DNA from 2 places in the Anaerobacillus sp. QJM3NY_32 genome. Region 1 is predicted to be linked to the other one. Evidence: riboswitches for the same ligand, from Rfam matches in the RefSeq annotation. Region 1 holds a riboswitch; the other holds the start of a gene.
The links. A riboswitch is a leader RNA that binds a small molecule or an ion and turns the genes downstream of it on or off. The one in region 1 is predicted to bind FMN.
Positions count from the first base shown of each region.

Region 1 (15,171 bases):
AGATCGAACTAGAAAGCATCGCTAGGCTCTTTAATTTAGGAAGGAGTAGATGAGATGACGGATGAGCGTTCAATTTTAAACGAATATGCTTCATTGACGAACTGGTTAGAAACGACGGCGATGGAGATGAGTGAGGAAGTGTTTTTTAAGCCTATTAAATCAGGTAAATGGTCTCCAGCTGAAATTCTCTCTCACATCATGAAATGGGATGATTATCTATTAGAAGAGCGAATTCCATACATGAAGAGTGAAGCGATTTTGCCAAAGCTTGAAAAGGTAGAAGCAGTGAACAATCGTGCAGCCAAATTTGCTAGATCTGGGGTTACCCAAAAGGAATTAGTGAAGGAAACGATAAAATCAAGAAAACGAGTAGTCGAGAGACTTCTAGAATGGCGCCCATTCGAATGGGAAAACACGTTTTATATTGATAAGTATCCTCTCTGTCTAACAAGTTATATTAAAGGATTAATTGAACACGATGAGCATCACAAACTTCAAATAGAAGTTTTTATGAATGAACAGGGAATACCTCACTCTCTTTTCTTAACATAGTTGTGAAAGGTATCGGATAATAAAAAGAGGCACGGGAGAGTCTAAAAGGTGGAGGTGAGAAAAATGGCAAAACATAAAGCAAACCCCACTACAAATGGACTTGCTTCATCTCAGCCAGAAGGACAAGGAACTGGTATTGAAGTTGGAACAGCCCGTGATTCTCAAAGAAAAAAGAAAAAGAAGTAACCAAAAAACGCTGCCTCGCACGAGGTAGCGTTTTTTTTTGATTATTTGTCTTTATCTGTCCAACGAAGAATTGTTCCCCGGGAGGATCGGTGTTTGAATGGAAATCATTATCGCCAACTATTAGTAAATTGCTGCGAATTGTCTCACGTGTAATGTATTCAAGACACTGATTAGGCGACTTGTCCCTTCTAAGAGCTGCTCTTTTGTTACATAAGAAAGCGGTAGTCTCATTCTTACAGCATGCTCTTGCTTATGTGGCACAAGCAGGACGTTTGATTCTAGTAGCGTATCAAATAATTCCTGGCGATTAAGTGATGGCTTGAAATCAAACCAAATAGAGGTAGGGTCTTCTATTTGAAGTATCGTTATGTGATCTTTAAGAGTATTAAGCTTATGCAGGACTTTCTGCTTTCGTACATACAGTTGGTCTTGGATCGTATCAATATGATCATGAAGTTCATCAGAATTTAAAATGTTATCAACGATTTCGAGCAATACCGGAGGAGGAGTCATGCAAAGTTGCATTTGAACCTCTTGTATTCGGTTTACTACATGCTCTGGCCCAAGAACCCATCCTAAACTTAGGCCGGGGGCTATGCCTGTGAAGTGGCCAATCTGAACAACAAATTCACGATTCGATCCTAATTCAAAAAAAGAAGGGAGAACGTTTCCTACAGAATTAGTAAGTAATGATGTTTCAACAATTTCGAGAATAGGAATGCCTACTTTCTCACATTGAGAAAGCAGTTTTTTTCTTTGTTGTAAAATAGTTGAATGACTTAAGGAATGATCGTAAATGTTGTTGGAGTTGGCAATTACAAGTTTAATGCTTTCTTTTTGAAACATGTTTTGTGTTAATGGCTTGTCTGTTGAATACTTAATAACTCGGATCCCTGAGACAATTAGGATATTTAAGTGTGAGTAATTCACAGGTTCTTCCATAGCTATCGCATCCCCAGGGTTTAGAAAACATTTAACTGATAAGAGCATCGCTTGTTCAAGGCTTGATGTGAGGACCATGTGTTCACTTAGAGATGATTGTTTCATAAACCGACAGATCGAGTGAGTGACGCGCTCTTTCGTTGGTGGAGCATTATCAAGCTTAGTTGTAAAAGGTGTTAATTCATGAGCAGATTTTGCCAGGCATAAATCTTCCGCTATTGATCCTGATATTAGATTTATTAATGATGGGTCTTTTAAATACTCGTAATGTTTTCCATACAAAGAAGAGTCTTCAGCTAAATGTTGATTTCGTAGTTTATTCCATGTCATTGAATGATCAGGAATTAAATCTGCAGCCTCAGAACTTACGCGTGTGCCACTTCCTTGTCTGGATGTTACATAGCCATTTGCACGTAATTCGGCGTATGCTGTCGTAACGGTGCTCCGATTCACACCTAGTTGGACAGCCAGGTCACGCTCAGCTGGAAGGGCATTACCAGTTTGAAGAGATCCATTTATAATCGAATTCTCATAGTAATCAACGATTTGTTTGTACAACGGTTTGCTGCTCTCTGGATTGAGTATAAATCTCGCCATTGTCCACCACCTCACTCCTATTATAGTGAATTTTAGATAAAATTGTATAAAATTTTCAAAAAAATTAACAATTAAATATTCTCTATAAACACAGGTTTTAAGCCATTTGACGGATATTTTTGTAGGAAAAGACAAATTGGATGGTATACTTTTGGCTAAATTGGATGGTTACAGAAAGTTTTTTGAAATTTAAAATAAATTTAATCATTCAGTTAATTGTTAATATTCAAACGAATAGTCGGCATTGGTTTACATAGGTTGAGTGATATGACCTCCCTGTTATAGATCTCACAACGTTTTCCGTCGAATGTATTCGTTTGAATGATTAACTGTGAAGAGTCTACATTGTGCTAGATCTTCAACTGAATGGTACAAACAAATAGGGGGTAACACAATGAAGAAAAAGTTTTCGCTTCTGCTTTCGGTCATCTTGTTGTTAAGCCTTTTCCTTGCAGCGTGTTCTGGTAACTCAAACACGTCTAGTAACTCGAACAGTGAGGGAGAAGCAACCAGCGGAGACAGCGATAGCTCTGAGGGATCAGCTGAACAGGTGCTAAATTTAACGGATACACAGGATATACCGACTATGGATTCAACACAGGCTACAGATACAGTAGCATTTAACGCAATGAACCAGGTATTTGAAGGGCTGTATCGTCTAGATAAAGACAATAAGCCAGTTCTAGGTATGGCAGCTGAAGAGCCACAAGTTGAAGAAAAAGACGGAGAAACTGTTTATACTTTCAAGATTCGTGATGATGCGAATTGGTCTGATGGTACTCCAGTTAAAGCAGATGATTTCGTTTATGCATGGCACAAAATTATTCACCCAGATACTATGGGCGGATATGCATCAATGATGGGTGCTGCAGGAATTAAGAATGGTAACGAAATTATCACTGAAGGCGATCCTTTATACGGTAAGGTAGAAGAGCTTGGTGTTAAAGCAGTAGATGAGAAAACACTTGAAGTAGTAGTGACTCAAGAGGTTCCTTACTTCTTCGACCTTTTAACATTTGCATCTTTCTATCCACAGCCAAAAGACTTTGCTGAAGAGCAAGGCGAAAACTATTCTCTTGAATCTGATACAATGCTTTACAACGGTCCATTTACACTAGCTGAATGGAATCATGGCGACGGTTGGAAGCTTGCTAAAAATGATGGGTACTGGGATGCAGATACAGTACAACTTAAAGAAGCGAATTACAAAATCGTAAAAGACGAAGCAACTCGAGTTAACCTTTATGAAACTGGAAAAATTGATCGTGCTGGTCTTAGTGCAGATTTCGTTGATCAGTTTAAAGATCGCGAAGATTTCACAACAATTCTTGATACAACTATTTACTTCCTTCGTATGAACCAGAAGAACGAAGCACTTGCGAACAATGACATTCGTAAAGCGCTATACCTTTCTTATGATCGCGACGGTCTAGTAAATGTATTGCTTAACAATGGTTCAGTAGCTGCTCGCTATCTTGTACCAAAAGAATTCCTATTCTTTAACGATGAAGATTTCCGTGCACCAGCTCCAGACGGCTATCTTGCAGATCAAACAGCAGACGATGCTGCTGAGTACTGGAAGAAGGGGCTAGAAGCTCTAGGTACTGACAAAGTTGAACTTGAATTCCTTACAACTGATAGTGACCTTGCATCCAAAATTGCAGAGTATGCGAAAGATCAGTTTGAGTCTAAGTTAGACGGTCTTACAATTACAATTAACAAACAGCCTTGGAAGCAGTTCCTTGATCTTGAAGATGCAGGAGACTTTGATATCTCAACTGGTGGTTGGGGACCAGACTATCCAGATCCAATGACTTACATTTACATGTTTGAAACAGACGGCGCTTATAACCGCATGGATTATTCTAACGAAGAGTATGACAAGCTAGTTTCAGATGCAAAAACTGAAACGGATGAGCAGAAGCGCTGGGAAATGATGCAAGAAGCTGAGCGTATTCTAATCGAAGAAGATACAGCGATCTTACCAACTTATCAAGGTGGTTCCGCTATTATCATGAAAGACTACGTGAAAAACTACCACATCCACAAGTTTGGTGCTGATTCTTCTCTTAAATGGGTAACAATCGAGAAGTAATCCTAAAAAGCGCGAGCCGAGAGGCTCACGCTTTTTATTTGGTGTGAAAAGGAAAAGTTTGATCATGGCTCTTTAATAAATGATTGTCATCTTGTCTCATGTGTCGTCTGGTTATTGATAAACAAATGCGGCAATCTTCGATGATGTGTATGCTGTTCGAAGACGTAAGCAAGTTTAATAAGCTGTGGTTCACTAAATGCTTTACCAGTCAGAGTGATGCCAAAAGGTTTGTTATTAGAAGTGAAACCAGCTGGTACGGTTATAGAAGGGTAACCTGCTTTTGCGGGAAGTGTTGAACCGTAAGAGCCTGCGAATAGTAATAAATCTAGATCTTCTCTTTCCATAAGTTGATCAATACCTTCATCCTTTGCGTATTTGAAATCTTGGAGTCGACTTTTAAGATAGGATGGATCAAATAATGTTCCTTGCGTTTGGTTTGATTCGATAAGAAGCGATTGACCAAATGGCAGAGAAGTCGACTGATTTTGGTTATAGTAATCAATAATTGTTGATAGATCTAGTGGAACAGAAGAGGTTGTTTCCTTAGCAAGGTAGCTGTTCACCCCTGATTTGAATTCGTGGAGAAGGACCTGGTAGTCTCTCTCTAACGCTTCCTGATATGGACTTATTTCTTTCACTTCTACAATAGAGCAACCTATCGTTTTAAGATCTTCCATGGCTTTAGCCAATTGTTCTTGTTCTTCCTGATGCATCGCATCATAATAGCCTTTTTTAACGACACCTATTCTTAAATTCTCAAGTAATGTAGGGAAGAGATATGGCGTATAATCATGGTACTCAGGTACAAAATGCGTCGCTTGATCTTGTGAATCCTTTCCTGATAACACACCGAGAAGGATTGCAGCATCAGTGACATTGCGTGTCATTGGGCCAGCGGTATCCTGTGAATAAGAAATAGGAATAATTCCAGTCCGGCTAATAGATCCCACGGTTGGTTTTATACCAACACCAGCATTAGAGCTTGATGGGCTAAGAATAGAGCCATTTGTTTCTGTTCCTACAGCAGCCGTAGCGAAATGACAGGCAACAGCTACAGCAGAACCAGAGCTCGATCCTCCGACGTCAAGTGTTCCAGGCCCATAGGGATTAAAGACTTGACCGCCTCTTGAACTAAATCCATTAGGCATTGTTTCACTCATGAAATTAGCCCATTCGGTCATATTGGTTTTCCCGAGAATCACAGCACCAGCGTGGCGAAGATTTTTTACTAGAAAAGCGTCATTTTTGCCATAAGAAGAAGCTAATGCCATAGAACCTGCACTTGTATGCATGTGGTCATCGGTGTTGATGTTATCTTTGAGCAGGATTGGGATTCCGTGTAATGGACTTCTGGGTCCATTTTGTTTGCGTTCACGATCAAGAGATTCTGCAATAAAAAGGGCGTCAGGATTGATTTCTAGTATAGCGTTTACTCGTGGATTATAATTTGCGATTTGTTCAAGATAGTACTGTACGAGCTGGAGAGAAGTAAGGTTGTCTTCTAACATTGCTTGCTGAAGATCAAGGATCGTTGATTTTTCTAACCATTCTAATGACAGCATATAGTATCCCCCATGAGAATCCTTTTTGTAACTATTTCAACAAAAATTGGTAAAATCCTTTTGCAATAGTCAGTTCTTGAGCGTTCGTTTTCAATTCACATAAAAAACCCGAATCTCTTTGTAAGATTCGGGTTTTGATATTTATGCAACTCTCGTTTGACGAGCAAACCAAGGTTTTAATTTTATAAAGAAGGCAACGAATATACTTGCTATAATAGCGCCTTTTACAAGGTTGAATGGTGTAATTCCTGTTAATACGAGAGCCTGACGAGCTGATGAAGACATTTCTTCAAAGCCCATAAACCACGTATATGCTGGAAGAATAATTAAATAGTTCAACAGTCCCATCACTGCCGACATTAGAATCGTTCCGAGCGTCAATCCCAGTGCTAACCCTTTCTGAGTTTGATTAAATTTACGGAAGATTAAAGAAGTTGGTACGATCAAGAAAACTCCTGCAATGAAGTTTGATATTTGACCAATTGGTACTCCGGTGAAGCTTCCTTGAATTCCAAAGTGAATGAAATTCTTAATCGCTTCTACAAGTATCCCAGCAACTGGACCATACAGAATGGCAACAAATAGTGCTGGAATTTCACTGAAGTCTATTTGTAGAAAAACAGGAAATCCAGGCAGTGGAAAATCTAAAAGCATTAACAAGTAAGAAATACTGCTGAACATCGCAACGACAATCATACGTTGCGTTTTTGAAACACTTTTCATTTTGACATTGCTCCCTTTTTTTCGAACCACCGAAAAAGGAGATGTGGCCCCAGTGCACACAAAAAACCATGAGTATGGGGCTCATGGTTACGGCATGGGGAAATAAGCAAGCTTCTGTTATAATTCAAAGAAAGCTTACTACTCCACCATCTTCTCCCATCCAGACTATACTGTCGGCTCTGGAATCACACCAGATCCTGCCCAAATTACAGGCTCGCGGGCTTGAGGAATTACTTATCCTTCACCGCCGGTCGGGAATTACACCCTGCCCCGAAGATAGTTCGTTATAATATTTACAAGTTCATTATACAGCGAAAGTAGCGATATCTCAATGAAAACATCTTGAACATATGCTATTTTGTGATAACGCTTTCTTTTTAGGGGGGCTAGCAGAGACATAAACTTAAAAGCTCTCCATCTTTGAAGAGGGAGAGCTTAAAATAAAGCGCTATTATTTTTTCTCAGAGAGCCACGTTGCGACCTTTTCAGCGTCTCCACCTTGGATGACACCAGCAGGCATACCGCCGCCTTTACCATTCTTAATTATTTCTAGAATTTCATCTTTTGAATACTTGCCACCTACTGCTTCAAGAGCAGGACCAGCACCGCCTCCAAGGTTTTCACCATGACATGACGCGCAGTTTTGAGAGAAGATTTTCTCGGCTTCTCCTCCAGCTGAATCTCCACCGCCTTCTTCAGACTGTTCACTATGGCCGGCTTCATTTCCACCAGCATGTTCTTCGGTTGTGGATAGCCAGTATGTAAAGCCTACAACCATAACTAGGAACAAAATTATTGCAGTAATATATGCGGATGATTTTCCCATTCTGTTCACCTCCTGTATCCTCATCTTTATCATACTTTTCAAACATTCAATTATCAAATATATTTTGCTTATTTCTTCCTGAATTATGTATGCGTTTCTATGATCACTAGTGAAAAAATCTTCTATTTTGGGGTGCGGATTCATAGACATAGAGTATGACGTTTAAGGAGCGGGGGGACAGGAAATGAAGAGCAGCTCACGCATGCTGTTTAGTGATACAAGCAGTAGACAAATTAGGTTTGTTTCTTTCTTTTCAATTGTAGGACTTATTCTCCTGTTTATTGTAGCAGGAATGATTTCCTCATCAGAAACGAAGTATCAACTCTCCTCTTCTGTGTTACATGATTGGATTACAAGTTTCTCGACTGAAGCTCTCGTTTATGGAATGGGGACGGAAAACCATTACTTGACTCAAGTACTACCAGAGGAAAGTGAGCCGCCAGCGCTGTCCTTAGTTGCCTTTCAGTTTATTACGAGTGTGAAACCCGGGGATATACGTAGTCTTTTGGGTGGGGAGCTACCAGGGTTTGCATTATATGATGCTAAAATCCACGTAGCCGGTGAAGGGACGAATTTCACTAATCTCCCTATTGAATCAACTCCTGCATTAGATGAATTGTTAAAAGAACGTGAAGTTCCAACTGAAAAATTACAGATAAATGATTCCAAGGATCAAGTAACACCTCCTCTTCAAACAACAAATGGCCGAAAAGTAGCTTTTATTTATCACTCTCATAGTTATGAATCATATCTGCCATTACTAGGACTTGAAGGCAACAAAAATGCAAATCTTGCAAATGATGGAAAAACGAATATTACGTTAGTTGGTAAGATGCTCGGAGAAGAACTGGCTGAGAGAGGGATTGGAGCAAAAGTAGATGATTCAAATATAGGCGCACTTTTAAATGAAAAAGGTTGGGAACACGGTAAAGCATATGATGTGTCTAGAACAATCGTACAATCGGCTGTGGCAGGAAATGATGATTTTAATTTGTTTATTGATATTCATCGAGACTCCTTAAGAGAAAAAGATACGACAGTGACAATTAACAATGAGGAATATGCTCGTACGGTCTTTGTTATTGGAGAAGAGAATCCAAATTACGAGAAAAACTTAGCACTTGCAAAGGATTTACATGTAGAATTAAAGACCAAGTATCCTGGGCTCAGCAGGGGAGTTATTGGTAAAAAAGGTCAAGGGGTAGACGGTATCTACAACCAGGACATATCTCCTAACGCTATGTTAATTGAAATAGGGGGCGTAGATAATAACCTCGAACAGCTGAGTCGAACAGTTAAAGCGATTGCGGATGTCGTTAGTGAACACTACTGGAAGACCCAAAAAGTAAATAACTAACAAAGCGCTGTGCATATGCACAGCGCTTTTAAGCAGCTTCTTTATTTAATGTTAGTAAGCTAGTCGCAATTCCAACTGCAAAAATAGTTATGGCAGAGTATAATGTAGCATTCAATCCAATCGTCTTTGAACCGATAATAATAACAACCCCATCGATGAGAAAGATAATGATACCAATATTCAATGAGAGGACACGGGAGATGAACTGAGCAAGCAGATCTGTTCCGCCGGTGCTTGTATCATATCTCAACATAATACCAATGCCTGATCCAACAAAAAAGCCGCCAAGGACAGCGCTAGTAAGGATCGGAAATGAAAACGTATATCGAAGGGGAGAGAGAATATCAATAAAAAATGAAGAAAGTAATAAACCATGAAGGCTATTGTAGAAGTAAGGCCGAAAATATAGAAACGCAATAATATAGAGAGGTACACTTAAACAAATAATGGTAAATCCTGTTTGATAGCCCCAAATGTATTTGATAATGAGGCCAATTCCGATCATTCCCCCATCGATGAGATGGTTCGGTACAAGAAAGGCGTTAATGCCAGCACCAACTAGGATGCTTCCAGATATTACTGCAGCGATTTTTTGATACATATCATACTCACCTGCTTGGTCGTGGTTGTATCATATTTATGTAAGAATGGCTGAGTTCATAACGGGTTTCTCTAATATCTGTTCAATAGCAATGGATTATCCCAAAATACTATGAAAACGTCTGTCTTCGGAGAGACATAGAAGAAAGTCGGAGGATTTAATGAAGTCAATCATCTCGTTATATCAATTAGAATATATATTTGTTATTTTGGGTTTTCTTGTCTCTTTTCTTACCTTCTATGGCGGGCTCTCATTCATCCGTCTTTTCTTAAAGAAAGAGCGTGAACAACCAAAATGGAAGATTGGGATAGTTTCATTCGTATTAGGAGTTTTCTTTTATTCTATTAATATAATGGTGAATCTATCTGTTTTGGAAATAAACGATAGAGAAGTGTTGGTGTTTCACGGACTGATTATTGTGTTATTAAGCAGTGTGATTAGTTATATTGTTATAAGGATAATTTTGAATAAAAATTGGAGAGGGCGATTTTTACTCAGGGGTGGATTCCTAGTAGCGGGAGGTATCTTTTTAACTTTTTTTATAGGGAACCTTGTGTATTTCAATAAAGTTATCGCATTCAATTTCGTTCAATTGATATTAGCTTTGTTGCTTATTATAGGGTTTTCTCTATGCATTGTTAGGTTTCTTCATCTTATGAATAGTGATGAAAACTTATTAATTAGTTTGGGCTGGAATGTGTTAGGTAGCCTTGCTTCAGGAACGGTCTTTTTATTTTTACCGTACCTCGTGTTTTATGGAATGATCGAGGAAAAGTTGATTATTAATCTCGATCAGCAAGGTGATCCCTATCTTATTGCACTTGCATTCAACCTGTTGTGTATCGGTCTACTTATTTATATTCCTGATCGGTATGGAGTTTTGAAACAAATGGAGCAGTCCGAACAGTTAGTCAAGCACGAGCAACAGTTTCAAACTTTGTTTCATCATAACCCTGATGCTGTATTTTCTGTTGATCCGAATGGAAAGTTTATAAGTGTAAATTTCATTGCTTCGGAATATACCGGCTACTCCATTTCAGATCTTAAGAGAATGACATTTGAAGATGTGGTCGCTCCGGAGAATGCAAATCTTGCTAAAGGTATGTTTAAGCGTTCTTTACAGGGAGAGGTTCATCAATTTGAGGTTCTAATAAAGACTAAAATAGGAGACTATAAAGAGCTATATATTTCCACAGTACCTATTATGATCAGTGGGCGTATTGTTGGTGTTTATGGGATTGCGAAGGATGTCACTGAGAACAACCGCGCAGAGAAAATGATTCATTATTTAGCTTATCATGATGAGCTGACGGGCATGGCAAATCGCAGATATTTTAATGAAGAGCTAGAACGTTTATTAATGCATGAAAATCAGGTTTCATTTGCGATTATGTTGCTCGATTTTGATCGATTTAAACGAATTAACGATTTATTTGGTCATGAATTCGGAGATCGAGTCATTCAAGCAATCGGAAAGCGTCTTTCTGAAGTATTAGATGATCGTTTTGTTGTTGCACGTCTTGGGGGAGATGAATTCACCATTATAGTGACAGGCAATTTGGGAGAAAGGGGTGTGTCACTTCTTGCACAGCATGTGCTTGAGTCATTTCAATATCCACTCTTAATCGATCATCAGGAATGTTTGTTGACGGCAAGTATTGGTATTTCGCTTTATCCGCAGCACGGGAAGGATGCAGCTGAGCTGATAAAGTATGCGGATATGGCGATGTATGATGTGAAAGACAAGAGCACCAATAACTACGCTTTCTATAAAGAAGAGATGAGTAATCAAACCTTACATAAGATCGTATTAGAAAACGATTTGCGTCGTGCCATTGATGAAGACGAGCTGATCCTACACTACCAACCTAAGATCAATACGAGGTCGAACAGTGTGATTGGATTTGAAGCGCTTGTTAGGTGGCAACACCCGTCTATCGGATTGATTTCTCCGGATGAATTTATCTCCGCTGCTGAAGAAACAGGGTTAATCATACCGATTGAGAAGTGGGTAATGAGTCAGGCTTGTCAGCAACTGAAAAAGTGGCAGTGTTATTTTGGAGAGAATCTAACGATGGCGGTTAATCTATCACAGCGCCATTTTTATCAAGAGGATATCGTTTGTACTATCTCCTCTATACTGCAAAATGTGGGGCTTGCGCCTTCGTCACTTGAATTGGAAATTACAGAAAGCATGGCTATGTTTAATGAAAAGGAAACGATCGAGAAATTGAACAGGCTAAGAGAGTTAGGACTAGAAATAAGTATGGATGACTTCGGAACGGGATATAGCTCGTTAAGTTATATGAACAAGCTTCCGATTAATCGCTTGAAAATCGATCGGTTATTTATTCGTGATATTACGAGTAACTCAGGAGACCTAGCCATCGTGACAACAATTATTTCAATGGCTCATCACCTTGGGCTTGAGATTATTGCAGAAGGGGTAGAAACGGAAGCGCAGCTACGGATTTTGCATGAGTTAGATTGTTATGAAGTTCAGGGATATTTTTATAGTAAACCTCTCTCGGTTGAAGGGGTAGAAGAGTATATGCATAGTTATATGAAGTGAATTTTTAAATTTGGACATTCAGAAAGGTGGAAACATATTCGAAACATGTACTAGTTAAGAGATTACGATTGAAAAAAGTAGGGTAGAAATGCTAACATCCGAGAAATGTTACTTTAATCAAATGTAGTACCATTGGTAGATAAATAATAAATCATCACTTTCTAGACAGGCCATTGGTCTGTCTTATTTTCATTTAACCACCCATTTATGTAATAAATTTACATTTTATGATGAGCACAAGAAAATTATACCACGTAGATTACAAAGTTGTTATTGGGAAATTCAAAGTGAAATAACGACTTATAAACTCATGTTTTCCTCTATATTTCCCAATACAAACATTAAGAATTCTGTGATAATCTACAAATGTACCAAAAATTCTCACTATTCTGAAACGGAGGAAATGAAATGAAAAAAGGAATTGCCGTTGTACTTGCAACAGGTCTTGCGTTTGGTTCAGCTCTCCCGTCTGCTTCTGCTGCTTCTTCTAACAACTTAAATGCGGAGCAGAAACAAGCCCTGGAAAAAATGGAAATTGTAAAGCAGGATTGGGAAAGTGAACGTAAGGTCCCTTCATTCCTTTCTGGTAAACTATCAGAAAAGAATGTGAAAACAGAGAAAGCCGTGAAATCATATCTTAAGTCAAACGAATCTCTCTTCAAAGTGAAAACGAAAGATTTGAAACTAGTGAATGAAACGACAGATGAGCTCGGAATGACACACTATGAATATGTTCAAACAGTAAAGGGTGTTCAGATCGACGGAGCAAAATTCATCGTACATACGGATGAAAAAGGCGAAGTTACAGCTGTAAATGGAGACCTTCATCCAGAAGCATCTAAGAATTATAAAGGAAGTTCAGATGTAAAGCTTTCTGATAAAGAGGCACTTGAGAAAGCATGGGATCACATTGATGTAAAACCACAGAACGTTGTGAGTGATGAACCAAGCTTTGTAAGAAAATCTGATGCTTTTGATATGGTAGAAAAAAGTGAGAAAGTTGTTTATGAGAAAGATAACAAGTACTACCTAACTTATAAAGTACAGCTTCAATTCATCGACCCTTATCCAGCAAACTGGCAAGTTTATGTGGATGCTCGCGATGGATCGATCGTAGACGCATATAATGCAGTGGCTGATGGAGCAGAAACAGGATACGGGTATGGCGTCCTTGGCAACTATAAGTCCCTCAACACGTATTATTCAAATGGCACCTACTACCTTTATGACACGACGAAGGCAATGAGCGGTGTGATTGAAACAAGAACAGCTAATAACGGAACATCCCTTCCAGGAAGCTATGCGGTAGATAGCAACAATGCGTTTACGTCTAGTTCTCAAGGTGCAGAAGTGGATGCTCATTACAATGCTGGTGTTGTGTATGACTATTACAAGAATACACATAATCGCAATAGCTTTAATAACAATGGAGCCACGATTCGTTCAACTGTACATTATGGATCGAATTACAACAATGCGTTCTGGAATGGCTCACAAATGGTTTACGGTGATGGAGATGGATCAGTATTCGCTCCGCTATCAGGTGCACTTGATGTAGTGGCTCATGAAATTACTCACGCCGTTACGGAAAGAACAGCTGGACTTCAATATCAGAACCAATCAGGGGCTCTTAATGAATCGATGTCGGACGTATTTGGCTACTTCGTTGAGCCAGGAGACTTCCTAATGGGTGAAGATGTCTATACACCTAACAAGGCAGGAGATGCATTAAGAAGTCTATCTAACCCAGAAGCGTATGGACAACCATCTCATATGGATGACTATTATTATACGTCTTCTGATAATGGAGGAGTTCATACGAACAGTGGAATTCCTAACAAAGCTGCATACCTAACAATTCAAAGCATTGGCAAAGCCAAGGCTGAGAAAGTTTACTATCGCGCACTAAGTCTCTATTTAACGCCTACAAGCAACTTTAGTTCAGCCCGTTCAGCACTACTTCAAGCGACATCAGATCTATATGGTACAGGTACAACATACAATGCTGTTGCAAGCGCCTGGAATCAAGTTGGAGTAAATTAAAGTTAGAGAAGGAAGAGTTCAAACATTGAACTCTTCCTTTTTTTGTTTCGTTCAAGCCAACGATCATGAGCACTTTAGGCAACAGTGAATTTTCGAGCATGATTCATAAAGTGCAGGAGATAGTAAAGAAGGTAGAGATCAGGTATGCTTTTACATTGTTTTGATCACCGCATGTTTATGAAACAGAAGTAAAAGGAATTTTCCAATACTGTGGGATATTGGTTATAATGAGAAGATACTTACGATCGGAGGCTCTATATGGAACATTTAGATATGCATCATATTTTTGAACTTGGACTTATCCTTACTATGATTGCAGCGGGTATTACAGCGATAGCTAAGAAACTGAAGCAGCCTTATCCGATTGCCCTTGTGATTATTGGCACTTTAATCGGATTGTTTAACATTCCCGTACTTGAACCGCTTAAAATGTTTATTACGGAGGGTGACGTTTTTAATTTTGTTATTTTAACGATTTTCCTTCCTGCACTTCTAGGGGAAGCAGCGCTAAAATTGCCTTTCTCCCATTTAAATCAAAACAAAAAGCCGATCATTGCCCTGGCTTTTGGTGGAACCTTCCTTTCCTTTCTAGTGATCGGATTCTCAACACACTTTCTTCTTGGATTATCAATTCCAGTTTCGTTCGTCTTTGCTGCATTAATGAGTGCAACAGATCCCGTTAGTGTATTATCGATTTTTAAAAGTATGGGCGTAAATCACAAACTCTCTACAGTAATTGAGGGAGAGAGCTTATTTAATGATGGGCTTGCAGTTGTTTTATTTAAAATATCAGCCTTCTCTCTTTTAGCTTATCTTGATATGGGCTGGGGCGGCTTAACGAGCGGTGCTTTTGAATTCATAAAAGTTGTTGCTGGTGGATTGCTTGTCGGTGGAGGATTAGGATATGCGATTTCAATCCTTACAAAGTACTTTGATGATTATCCACTTGAAATTATTTTTAGTATTCTCCTTTTCTATGGTTCCTATTTAACTGCAGAAAGTATCCATGTTTCCGGGGTTATTGCAGTAGTTGTAGCAGCTTTAACGTTTGGTAATTTTGGTTCGAAAGTTGGAATGAGTCCAACAACAAGATTAAATATCAACAACTTTTGGGA
Region 1 is NZ_CM149684.1:688,272-703,442, forward strand. Features, by position in the region: gene rsgA (ribosome small subunit-dependent GTPase A) at 1-25, shown strand, start outside; gene AC0VYH_RS03800 (DinB family protein) at 55-552, shown strand; gene AC0VYH_RS03805 (YuzL family protein) at 616-738, shown strand; gene AC0VYH_RS03810 (aminotransferase-like domain-containing protein) at 859-2,277, opposite strand; gene AC0VYH_RS03815 (peptide ABC transporter substrate-binding protein) at 2,672-4,372, shown strand; gene AC0VYH_RS03820 (amidase family protein) at 4,459-5,934, opposite strand; gene AC0VYH_RS03825 (ECF transporter S component) at 6,076-6,657, opposite strand; FMN riboswitch at 6,802-6,939, opposite strand; gene AC0VYH_RS03830 (c-type cytochrome) at 7,109-7,435, opposite strand; gene spoIIP (stage II sporulation protein P) at 7,668-8,840, shown strand; gene AC0VYH_RS03840 (YitT family protein) at 8,869-9,441, opposite strand; gene AC0VYH_RS03845 (putative bifunctional diguanylate cyclase/phosphodiesterase) at 10,097-12,013, shown strand; gene AC0VYH_RS03850 (M4 family metallopeptidase) at 12,422-14,056, shown strand; gene AC0VYH_RS03855 (cation:proton antiporter) at 14,315-15,171, shown strand, end outside.

Region 2 (15,171 bases), 1.8 Mb from region 1:
GGATGTTCTTTCACTTTCTCAAGTTCTGGATCCGTCCCAGCTACTCTTTCACCAACCTGCTTGTATAAAATAGCATCCGTTTGATAGTTCTTTGCCACGACTGCTTGTCCAGACTCTTCAATCGCATCTTTAAATTTCTCATCTTCATTATCATAAGTTTCTAGAATAAAACCATCACTTTTTAAATAATAGGCTTCTTCCGTCCCTTTGATCTTCTCTGTTTCACCTTCTCTTAACCAGAGCACCTCATCGACATACATTCCAGGGAAAAAGCGGAGCATTCCGCCGATGAGAAAGAGAATGAGTCCGATATGATTTACGTAAGGTCCCCATCTGGAGAAGCGATTTTTCTCAGCAAATAAATGACCATTTTCTTCTTTAACATTGTACCTTTTATTTTCTAATGCTTGTTTAATGCCGTTTAAGTCAGGCGAATCATGGCTGATTTCCGTCTTACCAAAATACTTCTGGCGCTTCATGAAACTTTCATGGCGAATGACTCGCTGCTTCTTTAATGAGCGATAAAGCGGGACAAACCGATCGAGACTGGCTACAATGAGCGAAAGTCCCAATGCGGCAATTAATAACATATACCACCATGAGCCGTATAAGTTATGAAAACCCAGGTCATAATACAATTGACCAAGTACGCCGTATTGTTCCTTGTAATAAACTGTCGGGTCTGACAGCGGTGGTATGTACATTTCTTGAGGGAAAATAGTGCCTATCGCTGAAGCTACTAGCAACAAGACGATGATCCAGATTCCGACCTTAACAGATGAGAAGAAATTCCAGATCTTATCGATGATCGTCGTTTTGTACGTTTGAGACCTCCGTGCACTTCCCTCGTATCTCATATTAAGCAGTTTCTTAGATTCTAAATCTCCTTGAAGCGGTTTACCACATACTTCGCATATCTCAGTTCCATAAGGGTTCACATGTCCGCATTCACAGGTGATGTTATTGTTGCTCATTGGAACACCCCATTACGGTTGGATTTGCTTCATATAGCTATCAATTACTTCCTCTGAAAGGCTGGCTTCCGTTTTTTGAACGACCTTGCCATTCTTGTCAATTAAAAAGGTTACTGGAATTGGCCCAACTCCATAGTGATTAGTTACATCATTGCTTTTATCAAGCAACACCGGAAAACTAAGGTTATACCGATCAGCAAAGCTTTCGGCAGTCAATTTAGGTTCCGAAACATTTACTGCAAGTATTTCGACGCCTTTTTCTTTGTATTCTTTATACTTCTTGTCCATCGCTGGCATCTCATCTTTACAAGGCTCGCAATAGGTTGCCCAAAAATTCAGAAAGACGCCTTTCCCTCTGTAGTCCTCAAGCTCTACTTCATTTCCGTCTAAATCCGTTAAAATAAAGTTTGGCGCTTGATCTCCGGCCTGTACGATTCCGCTTTCATTTGCAAAAAAGTTTGTATAGAACGTATAGCCGACTGCTATAAAGACGATAGTCAATATAACAGTCCGCACGATCAGCCGGTTTTTCTTTTTCATTCAACCAACTCCAATCAAACAAAGCAATACTACTCTCACTATAACGTGTCGATAAGGGGTCACCTTATCGTTTTTTTGAATTTTGTGTGACAGCTTGGTTACGAAGCTGCTTCACTTCGTAAGGTTTTAGCTCACGATAATCTCCAGGATTCATTCCAGTCAACTCAAGAAAACCATATCGTTCTCTCTTTAACTTTTGCACAGGGTAACCTAATGTTTCGAACATACGGCGTACCTGGCGATTCTTACCTTCATGAATGGTCAATTCTACAATTGATTTTCCTTTTTGTTTATCAACGGATAGAATTCTAGCTCGTGCTTTCGAAGTCTTTCCGTCTTCTAGCTGCACACCTCGCTCAAGCTTTTGAATGGTCTCTTTATTCATTAAGCCTTTCACTTTAGCAACGTACACTTTGTCTACATGATAACTTGGGTGCATCAGCTTATTCGCAAAATCACCATCATTCGTTAAGAGCAAAACACCTGACGTATCGTAATCAAGTCGTCCAACAGGAAAAACCCGTTCTTCGATTTCATGGAAATAATCGGTGACAGCCTTTCTTCCTTTATCATCTTCTACTGTTGAAATGACGCCTGTTGGTTTATAAAACAAAAAATAAACCGGCTCTTCACGTTCTACCGGAATCCCGTTTACTTCAATTTTACAGCGCTCAGACACCTTTGTACCGAGTTCAGTTACGACTTTGCCGTTAACTTTCACTCTACCTTCTTCAATCAATGTTTCTGCTTTTCGTCTGGACGTTACTCCAGCTTGAGCAATTACTTTTTGCAAACGTTCCATCAAATTCACCTCACTAAAACATCATACTCTTGTCACAGTCAAACCTCAAGCACAGATTCATTCTATCATTTATTATGCTCAAACAGGAATGTTCCAAACATTCCGTTACAATAAAAAAAGCCATCGAATAAGATGGCTTCTATCCAAATACGAGAGTGACAAATATAATCGCTGCTGCCATCCCGACTAAATCTGCTAACAATCCAACTTTAAGAGCATTTCCCATTCGTTTGATGCCAATCGCCCCAAAGTAAACCGTAATGACATAAAGCGTCGTATCTGTACTTCCTTGCATGGTAGAGGCTAGCCTCCCAATAAAGGAATCTGGCCCATATGTGCTAATAATATCCGTTGTCATCGCAAGCGCACCGGTACCAGAAATCGGGCGAATGAGAGCCAAAGGAACGATTTCTGTAGGTACCCCAATCGCTTCTAGTGGTACTCTTAATAATCCACTAAGAAAGGCCATTGCACCAGATGCTCGAAAAACAGAAATCGCTACCATCATGCCTACCAAATAAGGAACGATCGAAACTGCAATAGAAAGCCCTTCTTTACCTCCTTCTACAAAGGTTTCATAAGTTGGTACTCTTTTCCACGTTCCGTACGCAAGAATAAACCCGATCAATAAAGGGATAATCCAGATCGATGCATTCACAGAGATCCTCCCCTTTTGCTTCTTCGATAGAAAAACCGATCAATGAAGAGAGCTCCAATTGTAGAACATGCTGTAGCAGCAATTGTTGTACCAACAATTTCCGTTGGTGAAACTGATCCATATTTCATCCGAATAGCTATAACACTAGTTGGGATGAGAGTTAAACTTGATGTATTGAGCGCTAGGAGGGTAATCATTGACCTTGTTGCATTATCTTTCATATCATTGAGCTTTTTTAACTCTTCCATTGCCTTTATCCCCATTGGCGTAGCTGCATTTCCAAGGCCGAACATATTCGCCATCATGTTCGAGAGAATATATCCCATTGCAGGATGATCAGGGGGAACTTCCGGAAACAGCTTCCGAGCTATCGGTTTAAATCCTCTTCCCAAAAGGTCTAACAGTCCTGCTTTCTGAGCAATCTTCATCAATCCAAGCCAGAAAATAAGAACACTTAACAACCCTATACAAACAGCTATCGCTTCTTCAGCCCCAGTAAATATTGCTTTATTGACCTCTTCCATCGTTCCATTAATTAGAGCAAATAGAATACCAATGAGAAATAAGCCAGCCCAGATGAGATTAACCATTCGGCTCACGTCCGATATCTAATGAAAATAACCCTTTAAAAAATCCCCATAATCCTTTTTCCTTTTTTTCAACGGAGTCAAAAGTAATTGGTGCTTTCACAATTGTCTTGTTATTTAGTTTTACAACATACATTCCAACAGGATCATCTGTTGACCCCATTTCATCCCACTTACTTTCATCTGGAGGTTCTACAAGTTGGATGGTGGAATCAATTTGATCTCTTTCTTCTGAGGTTAAAGGATAGGAAAGATCTCGATTCAATCTCACATTGCCTTTGTAAGGTTCATCCTTCACATCTTTAATAATCCCTTTAGGCTCAAGTAGAGTCAGCTCATAGTTACTATAACCCCAATTAAACATCGAAATATGATCATTCCAATCATCAGGCGCATCTAAGGTAACAGCAATAAGAGTCATACCATCACGTTCAGCAGTAGAAACGAGTGTACGCTTAGCTCGCTTTGTGTATCCCGTTTTCCCACCAGTGGAATCAGAGTATAAACTAGTTAACAGCTTATTTTTATTACGCCATACATAATCCCAATCCTCTGTCGCATTGGGTGCCTTATGTACTTTAGTACTTGAAATAATACGGTAAGTGTCATTATCCATGGCGTACTGTGTTAGGATAGCCATGTCATAAGCTGTCGATAGATGATTCTCATGATCATCAAGTCCATGAGGATTCATAAATATTGTGTGCGACATCCCAATTTCTTCTGCTTTCTGGTTCATCAATGTAACAAAGCCTTCTAAACTGCCTCCAACTTCTTCAGCAATTGCCACAGCAGCATCATTACCAGAACGAAGCATTAAACCGTATACCAAATTTTCAAGTTTTATTTTCTCTCCTTCTTTTAAATAGAGAGAGGAACCTTCTGTCCCAGCAGCGTTTCCACTGATTTTTACTGTTTCATTCATCTTACCTGACTCAATCGCAATGATCGCAGTCATAATTTTTGTGATACTCGCTATTCGTCTTTGTGTATAGGCATCTTTTTCGTAAAGAACTCTTCCTGTTTCTTGTTCAATTAGTATGGCACTTCTCGCTGAGACGCCTACTCCCTCTGCTACTACACCTCTTGGAATCATGAGAAACAACAGAGCAGCAATTAAAATAAAGACGCCAATTTTTGTCTTAAGCGATTTCATCATGACAGCCACGTCCCTTAAGCTCTATATTTGTACAAGTCTATGAGCAAGAGACGCAGTATATGTCTTTCATTCCTTTTCGGCATTCGGAAACATCACGGGATAATTGGTCGACTCTTTTAACGCTTTCTCTTCAGCGGGAATACGAACTCTCAGAAGTAATACTGCATTTAGCACGGTAAAAACAATCGCAGTGAAGTAAGAGGAGAAAATAAGTGGCAAAGAGAGAATTTCTAGTGCCACAATTAAATAGTTAGGGTGTTTCAAAAATCGGTAAGGACCCTTTTTTACAACATCTGCATCTTGTAGGACGATTATTTTTGTATTCCAAAAGCGGCCCAGACTTCTAATTGTCCAGACTCGAAGGCATTGAGCCAAAAGAAACACAAACAGCATAACAGACCAGACGAAGGAGAGAGTGAAACCTCGTAAAATCGCTTCAATCGCTACTGCGAAAAGAAAGAAAATGTGTAGCAGCACAATGTATTTATAATGATTTTTTCCAACTTCTCTTGCTCCCTGCTCTTTCATCCACTTTTCATTTTTTTTAGCTATATATAGTTCAATTAATCTTTGAAACACAAGAAGGATAAAAACCCCAGTAAATATTAGCCCCATTTTTTATGCTCCTTTTTTCCATTCTAGCAGCAGCAGTTCTGAACAAAAACCAGGTCCGAGAGCTGCCATTAATCCAAGATGTCCATGTTTACACCCATTTCTCAAAAACTGGTCTAGTACGTAAATAACGGTAACTGAACTCATATTTCCATATTCTTTTAATACATTTCTCGATACTGCAGTCATCGACTTATCGAATCCGAGAGCTTCTTCATATGCTGTTAATACTTTTGTTCCTCCTGGGTGGGCAATAAAATAATCTATTTCTTGCGTGGTCTTCTCTTGAATAGAGAGGAATTCCAGAACATTAGGTTCAAGCCAACTTGACACAATCGCGGGAATAGACTTAGAGAACACTACGTGCAAGCCTTCGTTGCTAACTTCCCATCCCATCACATCTTCTGAATCTCTCATTAATGTGGAGCGTGTGGCGACGATGCCTGGAATGCTCGGCAAGGTTGAACGCCTAAGAAGAGATGAAGTCTCACCTGTCAAAAGTACAGCTGATATCCCATCAGCAAAAAGTGCTGTTCCAATAAGGTTGCTCTTGGAAAAGTCACCATGTTGAAAAGTAAGACTACACAGCTCAACATTCACTACTAGAACAGCTTGATCAGGATGGGCAAGACAATAATCATTCGCTCTTGCAATACCTGCAGCACCACCTGCACAACCAAGTCCCCAGATGGGGATCCGTTTTGTATGTGGAGAGAATGGTAGGACATTCATAATTCTAGCCTCTATACTCGGTGTAGAAATACCTGTTGTTGACACAAAAAATATTGCATCGATATCTCTACAATCAATCATTTCATTTAAGTAAAAGGGATTGTTCAGACAGTCCAATATTGCTTCTTTAGCGTATTCAACAGAAAGAGAAACGTATTTTTCGTTTTTTTCTTCAAATGTTGGGCCACTACTATACCATTCTAGTGGCATAGCGAAATATCTTTTATCTATTTCAGCACTTTGAAAAACAGGTAGCAGACGATCTATATTTTTAAAATGTGGACCAAATTGCCTTTTAGCAAAAGTCGCAGCTTCTGTTTGTAGAAGACAATGAGAGGGTAAAGATTTTCCGATCGATAGTATCATTGATCTGAGCTCCTATTCCTACTCTTTTCAATTAGTGTTCGAAGTTTATTTCATTTTTATTCTAGAACCGTTAATAACTAGAAAAGAATGGAAGATTCACTCATTTGAGCCAAAAATGATACATCAATATATGCGAACATAGTCAAAGCATAAAAAAGATGCCTCAGTATGGAGGCATCTTTTCTTTGTTTGAATGTAAATACGTACCTGTTGTTTTTATCTCATGGATGATCGCGAGAAGCTCTTGTAAATCCGCCTTCTTAAGCGGATCAACAAACTCATTTTCACTACTAATATACAAACGTTTTCGATTCGGATAAGATGAAAGGAGATTCAGTGCGATTGCTTCGTGAATGGGGGTCTCATAATCCCAAAATTCTTTAATGGCAGTTTCTGCAAAAACACCAGGATATAAAACATGAAATCGCTTTACCTTTCCATTCTCCTCATACGTTATTGTAGAACGAACGAATGAATCTTCAGGGGAGTTTGCACGATCTTTTTGAAGCTCCTCGAAAGCAACATGAGTTAACCGCATCGATTGTCCTCCTTCATCATGATCGAACTTAGCATCTACTCAGAGATTTCCTGAAACTTCTCAAAAAACAAGTCTGCTTCCTCATCTTCCTTATCTTCTGTCCCATCAGGTAAAGGGGGTAGATCCTTGATTGAGCTTAAACCAAAATGAAATAGAAACTCTCTAGTTGTTCCATATAAAATCGCTCTTCCAGCTTTTTCGGCTCTGCCCGCTTCTTTAATGAGCAATTTACTCATTAAAGTTTGTAAAGGCTTATCCGTTTTAACACCGCGAATTTCTTCTATTTCTACCCTTGTTATTGGTTGCTTGTAGGCGACGATCGCAAGTGTTTCAAGAGCTGCCTGCGATAAAGTATGATTACCTGGTGTCGCTACTAGTTTTTCGATATAGGGAGCATTTTTAGCATTTGTAGTGAGCTGATAGCCACCACCAATAAAACTAATTTTAAAACCGCGATCTTTTTCATTGTATTCATCCTGCAAATCACTTATTGCACTTAGAAGGGTGTCTTCTTCCAATGAGATGGTTTCACAAAGATCTTTCACTGTGATCCCTTCATCACCAACTACAAATAGAAGACTTTCGATAATGCTTTTTATTTCTTCGTTTGTCACACTGATGCCTTCCCTTCTCGTTCAAAAATCATAATTTCGCCAAAGTTTTTATCTTGTTCACAAGCCACATCTCTCGTTTTCATTAACTCAAGGACTGCAAGAAACGTCACAATCATATGCCCACGATCCTCTTCACTAAAAAGATCACTAAAACGCGTCTTTCCACTTCCTCGTAGCTGGTTCCGAATAGCGTTCATTCGATCTTCAATAGGAACATCTTCACTTTGAATCCGTGTACGCTTTGGTTTCTTTTCCTTTACACGTCTGGACATTTTTTGAAATGCCGCAAGCATATCATACAATGTAACGTCGCCAATGGAGGTTTGACTATCCTCATGACTAAATTCACTAGTATCCACAGGTGGCCGAGCATAAATAAGGCTTCGACTACTTTCTTTTTCCTTTAAATCATTCGCAGCCTCTTTAAACCTTCGATACTCAACAAGACGTTGAACGAGTTCATCACGGGGATCATCTTCAAACTCAGGGTCCTGTTCGAAAATTTCTTCTTCTTTTTGAGGAAGAAGCATTTTGCTTTTTATCGCAAGCAACGTCGCAGCCATAACAAGATATTCACTTGCCACATCAAGTTCTAACTCTTGCATTGTATGGACAAACGTTAAGTATTGATCTGTAATTTGCGAGACTGGAATATCATAAATATCCACTTCGTACTTATTTATAAGGTGGAGCAAAAGATCCAATGGACCTTCAAATGCATCAACCTTTACACTGTATTGCTTCATTTTCCATCTTCCTTTATCCAAGTCCATCTAGTATTCCGATTATATCACATTTACAATAGGGGCTTACAGCAATGCAAGAAAACCATCCGGTTCATTTTTAACGTAAATTGATTTCCATTGATCGTTAACAGTTTGATAGCATCCTGACGACTGATCGCTATTTTGATCCATAAGAGCACTCGCTTTATCCATTTAACACACATGTGCTACACTACTAAAAGAAATGGAGGAATCAGCATGTATTCAAAAGCCTATATTGATTATTTGGCTCATTTCCATGGACTTCGTGATTATTTTGAATGCCATGAAATCCTCGAAGAACATTGGAAAGAGGATCCGCGTGGAAGTCGTAAACTTCATTGGGTAGGTCTTATCCAAATTGCTGTTGGCCTCTACCACCATCGACGCGGTAATTTCACAGGGGCAAAGAGAATGATTGCTAATGCCATACGCATTTCCAAAAGCGAAAGTGAAGAACTCGATAAATTAGCGATAAATATTGATCAACTTTCTAAAAACCTATCAAAAGAGTTACAACTCATCAACAATCACTCTCCATACCAGGGATTTGATATTCCTCTCACAAGCTCCACCCTTCAAACGGCTTGTGAAGAAAGATGTCGTGAACTTGAATGTACTTATGGTAGTAAAAGCGATCTTTCGAATATAGAACTTATCCATCGTCATACGAGACGTGATCGATCAGATGTAATTGAAGAAAGAAAACAACAATTTGAAATAAAACAACAGAAAAGGAACGGCTAAGCCGTTCCTTTTCTTTGCATCTTACTTCATATTTTCTTCCAAGTGACACCTTTCAAAAAATGTCCCCGTATATTCATTACCCTTAATAGATATTTCATCACTTAGCATTTCTCGAAGTGCTTCAACCATTTGTTTTCCAATTCCTTGATGGCGATGGGAAGGATTAACGCTAATATCCTTTAACTCTACTTCGTTGTCGTTTACCCATTCAATTCCGAGCAATCCAATAATATCTTCTTCTTTCCAAAGAAAAAGCTGCAAAGAATCCATATCCTCATAGTCTTTAATCGATTGTTGCAGTTTCTTAATATCTTTTTCGTTCGGCATGAAGCTTAATAGCCCCATGGCTATTTTCTCATGAGCTTTCTTATAACGAATTAGCATGATTATCCCTCATTAAAGTAATTCTTGGCTTTCCGTTTAATAACTTATTCTAAAATCAATTAGAATGTTAAAATGATTCGACGAACAAGCTCAGCTAGCATGATAATGACAATGATCACACAGACCTAAGAATCAACCATTTTCTTTCTCTCTTCTTGGCTTTACGATTCCAAACTCTTTTGCCCTTCATCGCATACCATACTCATCATAGCCAAAAATGAACTGATAATCAACCTTCAAATGATTTTGATAAATTAGCCATTTCAATTGCTGCCGTTGCAGCATCCCAGCCCTTGTTACCAGCCTTAGTACCTGCACGTTCAACAGCTTGTTCAATGGTATTTGTGGTTAATACTCCAAAAATAACAGGTACACCCGTCTGCATCGTTAAATTCGCCACGCCTTTAGAAACTTCTCCACACACATAATCAAAGTGTGGTGTCGCCCCGCGAATAACCGTACCAAGCGTAACAATTGCATCATATTTTCCCGTTTCAACCATTTTCTTTGCGGCAAAGGGAATTTCAAATGCTCCAGGAACCCATGCTACATCAATGTTTTCTACGGACAAGCCATGACGCTTCAATGCGTCTTCAGCACCTCCAAGTAACTTACTTGTAATAAATTCATTAAATCTTCCTACTACTATACCCACTTTTAACCCAGATCCAACCAAGTTTCCTTCAAATGTTTGTCCCATTATTAATATCCTCCTATTTTCATACGTAAATTTTTAGAAATGAAGCATGTGTCCTAGCTTGCTATGTTTTGTTTTTAGGTACTTTTCATTCTCTTTTCGAGAAGCCATCTGAAGAGGTAGCCTAGATGCTACTTCAAGACCATAACCTGTTAACCCAGCTATTTTACGAGGATTGTTTGTCAGAAGGTTCATTTTAGAAACACCAAGGTCTCTCAAAATCTGTGCCCCTATTCCATAATCCCTTAAATCAGGCTTAAATCCAAGCTTCTCATTCGCTTCAACTGTGTCGTAGCCCTGTTCTTGCAGTTTATAGGCTTTCATTTTATTAAGAAGCCCGATACCTCTTCCTTCCTGGCGCATATACAAAAGCACTCCATGACCTTCCTCTTCAATTTGTGCCAATGCAGCATGTAGTTGTGGACCACAGTCACATCGAAAAGATCCAAACACATCACCAGTTAAGCATTCAGAGTGAACTCGCACAAGAGTTGGTTGATCTGGTAAGATTTCTCCTTTAATCAAAGCTACGTGCTCTTTCTGATCAAGAATGTTCGAATACCCTACCGCTCTAAAAGAACCAAACTCAGTCGGAAGTTCTATTTCTACTTCTTTTCGAACAAGAACATCTTTACGGTTACGATATTGGATCAGATCTTTAATCGTAATCATTTTCAAATCATACTCTTCAGCAATTTCCTTTAGATCAGGAACGCGCGCCATTTCACCGTCTTCTTTCATAATTTCACAAATAACACCAGCCGGGGCAGAGCCAGAGAGTCGTGCCAAATCGACTGCCGCTTCCGTATGACCTGCTCTTCTAAGGACCCCTCCATCCTTAGCAATCAATGGGAAAATATGACCTGGTCGATTAAAGTCTGAAGGTTTAGCATCCGGGTTAATTAAGTATTGAATTGTAGATGCTCTTTCAGCTGCCGAAATTCCTGTAGTTGTACTTTTGTGGTCGACACTCACTGTAAACGCTGTACCATGAGAATCTGTGTTATGATCTACCATTGGACTCAACTTCAGTTCATTTGCACGCTCTTCCGTAATCGGCGTGCAAACAAGGCCTCTTCCTTTTGTAATCATGAAATTGATTGTTTCAGGTGTGACTTTATCGGCTAAAGCGATAAAATCCCCTTCATTCTCCCTGTCTTCATCATCACAAACGATCACCACCCGGCCTTGCATTAAATCATAAATCGCTTCTTCTATTGTATGGAACATATACGATGACCCTCCTGATAGTACCATTATTTAAATCCATGATCTTCAAAAAACTGACTCCCAAGTGAAGCAGTAGGTTCGGGTTTTGAACCGCTTCTTTGCTCCAAGTACTTCATAATGTATTTACCAAGCATATCGCATTCTATATTCACTGTATCTCCCACTCTTTTTCTCCCAAGCACCGTTTCCTCTACGGTATGGGGAATAAGAGATATAGTAAGAGAGTGCTCCCCTATTCCAAAGACCGTAAGACTAGTACCATCAACAGAAACTGAGCCTTTTTCAATAAAGTAAATTAAAAGGTTTCGCGGAATCGAGATGTCATAATAAACAGCATTATCGATTTGTTCTACACGAGTAATTTTCCCCACACCATCAACATGTCCAGAAACAAAATGACCACCAAAGCGTCCATTTGCGGACATAGCTCTCTCAAGATTCACCGATGAGTTTGGCCCTAGCTGACGAAGACTGCTTGCACGAAATGTTTCAGGCATAATATCTACGGTAAAAGAAGAGTCTGTATACGTCGTAACAGTTAAGCACACGCCGTTTATCGAAATGCTATCTCCTAAATGAACGTCTTTTAAAATAGTCGACGCCGCAATTTGCATTGCAATGGATTCTCCTGATTGTTGAACACTTTCAACTCTTCCGATTTCTTCCACAATACCTGTAAACATTAAGAAAGCCTCCTTGATGAAATAATTCGAATATCATTTCCAATTTGTTCTACGCTATCCACTTGTAAATCGATCGCTTCATTCATCGTTTTAAAACCTGCACCTCCGAAAGCCGTAGGAGATTGACTCCCACCAATTAGCTTCGGCGCAATGTATGTAATAACTTGTTGAAAAGAGCGTGATTCAAGAAAGCTACCGTGTATTTCTGAACCACCTTCAACAAATACTGATGTAATTTCTCGTTCCCCTAAAAGGTCAAGAACTTTATCCATTGGGAGCAGTGGATCTGTGACAGCGATGATTTGGACATGTTTTGGGAAAGATCGCTTATTTTTTAGCGCAGCTCGTTTTGTTGTAATGATCCATGTTTCTGCATTCTCATCACTTATTACTTTAGCGTCAGAAGGCATCCTCAATTGACGATCTAACACGATTCTAATCGGCGATAGCCCTTCACCGAAACGAGTCGTTAGTGATGGGTCATCAGAGAGGACGGTTCCAATACCTACAAGAATGGCATCATGTTGATGACGATAGGCATGAACATCTTTTCTCGAGTCTTCCCCCGTAATCCATTTACTATCACCTGAATGAGTTGCTATTTTGCCATCAAGCGTTGTAGCAGCTTTCAACGTTACAAATGGTCTTTTTTGTGTAATGTAATGGAAAAACATCCGGTTTAGCTGTAAGGCTTCTTCTTCCATAAGCCCAATATGGACAGCTATGCCTGCTTTCTTTAGTTTAGTCACACCATTTCCTGCGACCAGGGGATTCGGATCTTGACTTGCAATAAATACCTCTTTGACTCCTGCTTGAATTAAAGCATCAGCACAAGGAGGCGTCTTTCCATGATGACTACATGGCTCTAGTGTCACATAGGCAGTACTCCCACTTGCTCGATTGCCCGCCATCTTGAGTGCTTGAATTTCGGCATGGCCTTCTCCAGCCTTTAAATGAGCTCCCATCCCTACGATACGCCCACTATTAACAATGACAGCTCCTACGGAGGGATTCGGACGCGTTTGACCTATCGTACTTCTAGCTAAATCGATCGCTGTTTTCATAAAATCCGTATGATTCATCGTATTTACTCCTGTTCCACTCTCCATTATTGGTTGAGAAGGAGAACAAAAAAAGCCTCCCAAAACACAGCTGTCCCGGGAGGCAAAAGTATATGCCAAATAAGCCTTTTGAATCTATGATTCAAAAGGAAATTGGTCACTTTTATTCCTTCTCCCATCCAGACTATACTGTCGGTTCTGGTTTCTCACCAGATCCACCGTTTGCTTACGCAACCGGGTCACGGACTTAGCTAGCATAAGCTAGTCATCACCGCCGGTTGGGATTTTCACCCGACCCCGAAGGAAAGTATTAAGTTTTTAAGAGTCTGATCTATTCTTCGTCCCAGACTTTTACTTCTTTCATTACGTCACCCTGTTTAACGCGAAGGACCGTATCCATTCCTTCTGTTACTTGACCAAAAACGGTATGAACGCCGTCTAGATGAGGCTGAGGTTCATGAACTAGGAAAAACTGACTGCCGCCCGTGTTTTTACCAGCATGTGCCATAGACAATGAGCCTGCTACGTGCTTATGAGGGTTACCTTCTGTTTCACAGTCAATTGTATATCCTGGTCCACCCATTCCAGAACCTGTAGGATCTCCACCTTGAGCAACAAAACCAGGGATTACACGGTGAAAATTCACACCGTTGTAGAAACCTTCATTTGCAAGCTTCTCAAAGTTAGCAACAGTGTTAGGTGCTGCTTCTGGATAAAATTCAATTTCAATAACTTCTCCATTTTCAAATGCAATTGTTCCTTTTTTCATAAATAAATCCTCCTGCACTAACAATTTTCTTAAAAGCTCTTTCATTATAGCACAGACTGAAGCTGTTCCATATCATTTATGCTTTTCAACTATTATTTTGATATAATCGCTTGTTTTAATGGCAAATCATGTCGAACTAAATCCTCGTATGACTCTCTCTCAACAACAAGGTTGGCCTCACCATTTTCAACAAAGACAACAGCTGGTCTTGGTAATCTATTGTAGTTATTTGCCATGGAATAACCATATGCCCCCGTTGAAAAAACAGCCATCGTATCACCAGCAATCGCTCGCTGTAACTGGCAATCCCAAATTAACATATCACCTGATTCACAACACTTTCCTGCTACAGAGTATAGGTGGTCTTTTGCTTCATTCATTCGATTTGCTATTGTGGCTTCATATTTTGCCTGATAGAGAGCAGGGCGTAAATTATCCGTCATCCCTCCATCTACAGCGAGGTAACGTCGCAACTCTGGAACATTTTTGTGTGAACCAACCGTATATAACGTCATTCCAGCTTCTCCTACTAGTGAACGACCAGGTTCAATCCAGATCTCAGGCATGTTCATTTGCCCTGTTACCTGATTTCTGATTGTTTCAATCATAGCTTCGATGTAGTTCCCTACTGGTAATGGGTGATCTTCACTCGTATATCGGATTCCAAATCCTCCACCAAGGTTAAGGACTTCAGGCTCAAAACCATAGGCATCATACCATGTTGTAAGATAGCTATAAATCTTTTCAATAGCCATTACAAAACCATTTGTTTCAAAAATTTGTGAGCCTATATGACAATGAAGTCCAAGAAGATGAACAGCACTCATTTTTGTTACATCCAATATCGCGCGTTCTACCTGACCACTCTGTAAATCAAAACCAAATTTAGAATCTTCTTGGCCTGTTAAAATATAATCATGCGTATGTGCTTCAATACCTGGTGTTATACGCAACAGCACATTAGCTTTCACATTTTTTTCTTCTGCAATTTGCTCAAGGAGAGATAATTCGTAAAAATTATCAACAACGAAGCAACCTATTTCTGCATCAAGCGCCATTCTAATTTCAGATTCACTTTTGTTATTTCCATGAAAATGAATACGCTCCACGGGGAAACCTGCCTTCAAAGCAGTATAAAGCTCTCCACCGGATACAACATCCAAACTTAATCCTTCTTCTTCTGCAAGTTGGATCATTGCCATACATGAAAAGGCCTTACTAGCATAAGCTACTTGATAGTTTACATTCTCACGT
Region 2 is NZ_CM149684.1:2,527,926-2,543,096, forward strand. Features, by position in the region: gene resB (cytochrome c biogenesis protein ResB) at 1-974, opposite strand, end outside; gene resA (thiol-disulfide oxidoreductase ResA) at 987-1,514, opposite strand; gene AC0VYH_RS13290 (pseudouridine synthase) at 1,579-2,316, opposite strand; gene AC0VYH_RS13295 (spore maturation protein) at 2,456-2,974, opposite strand; gene AC0VYH_RS13300 (nucleoside recognition domain-containing protein) at 2,971-3,564, opposite strand; gene AC0VYH_RS13305 (D-alanyl-D-alanine carboxypeptidase family protein) at 3,557-4,717, opposite strand; gene AC0VYH_RS13310 (isoprenylcysteine carboxyl methyltransferase family protein) at 4,787-5,335, opposite strand; gene AC0VYH_RS13315 (type III polyketide synthase) at 5,339-6,430, opposite strand; gene AC0VYH_RS13320 (hypothetical protein) at 6,594-6,968, opposite strand; gene scpB (SMC-Scp complex subunit ScpB) at 7,004-7,582, opposite strand; gene AC0VYH_RS13330 (segregation/condensation protein A) at 7,579-8,328, opposite strand; gene AC0VYH_RS13335 (hypothetical protein) at 8,392-8,520, opposite strand; gene AC0VYH_RS13340 (DUF309 domain-containing protein) at 8,566-9,093, shown strand; gene AC0VYH_RS13345 (GNAT family N-acetyltransferase) at 9,115-9,477, opposite strand; gene ribH (6,7-dimethyl-8-ribityllumazine synthase) at 9,707-10,177, opposite strand; gene AC0VYH_RS13355 (bifunctional 3,4-dihydroxy-2-butanone-4-phosphate synthase/GTP cyclohydrolase II) at 10,211-11,404, opposite strand; gene ribE (riboflavin synthase) at 11,431-12,087, opposite strand; gene ribD (bifunctional diaminohydroxyphosphoribosylaminopyrimidine deaminase/5-amino-6-(5-phosphoribosylamino)uracil reductase RibD) at 12,087-13,169, opposite strand; FMN riboswitch at 13,312-13,457, opposite strand; gene AC0VYH_RS13370 (peptidylprolyl isomerase) at 13,480-13,917, opposite strand; gene lysA (diaminopimelate decarboxylase) at 14,010-15,171, opposite strand, start outside.
Region 2: linked by a shared signal. The riboswitch ahead of ribD (bifunctional diaminohydroxyphosphoribosylaminopyrimidine deaminase/5-amino-6-(5-phosphoribosylamino)uracil reductase RibD) and the one ahead of AC0VYH_RS03825 (ECF transporter S component) in region 1 are both predicted to bind FMN.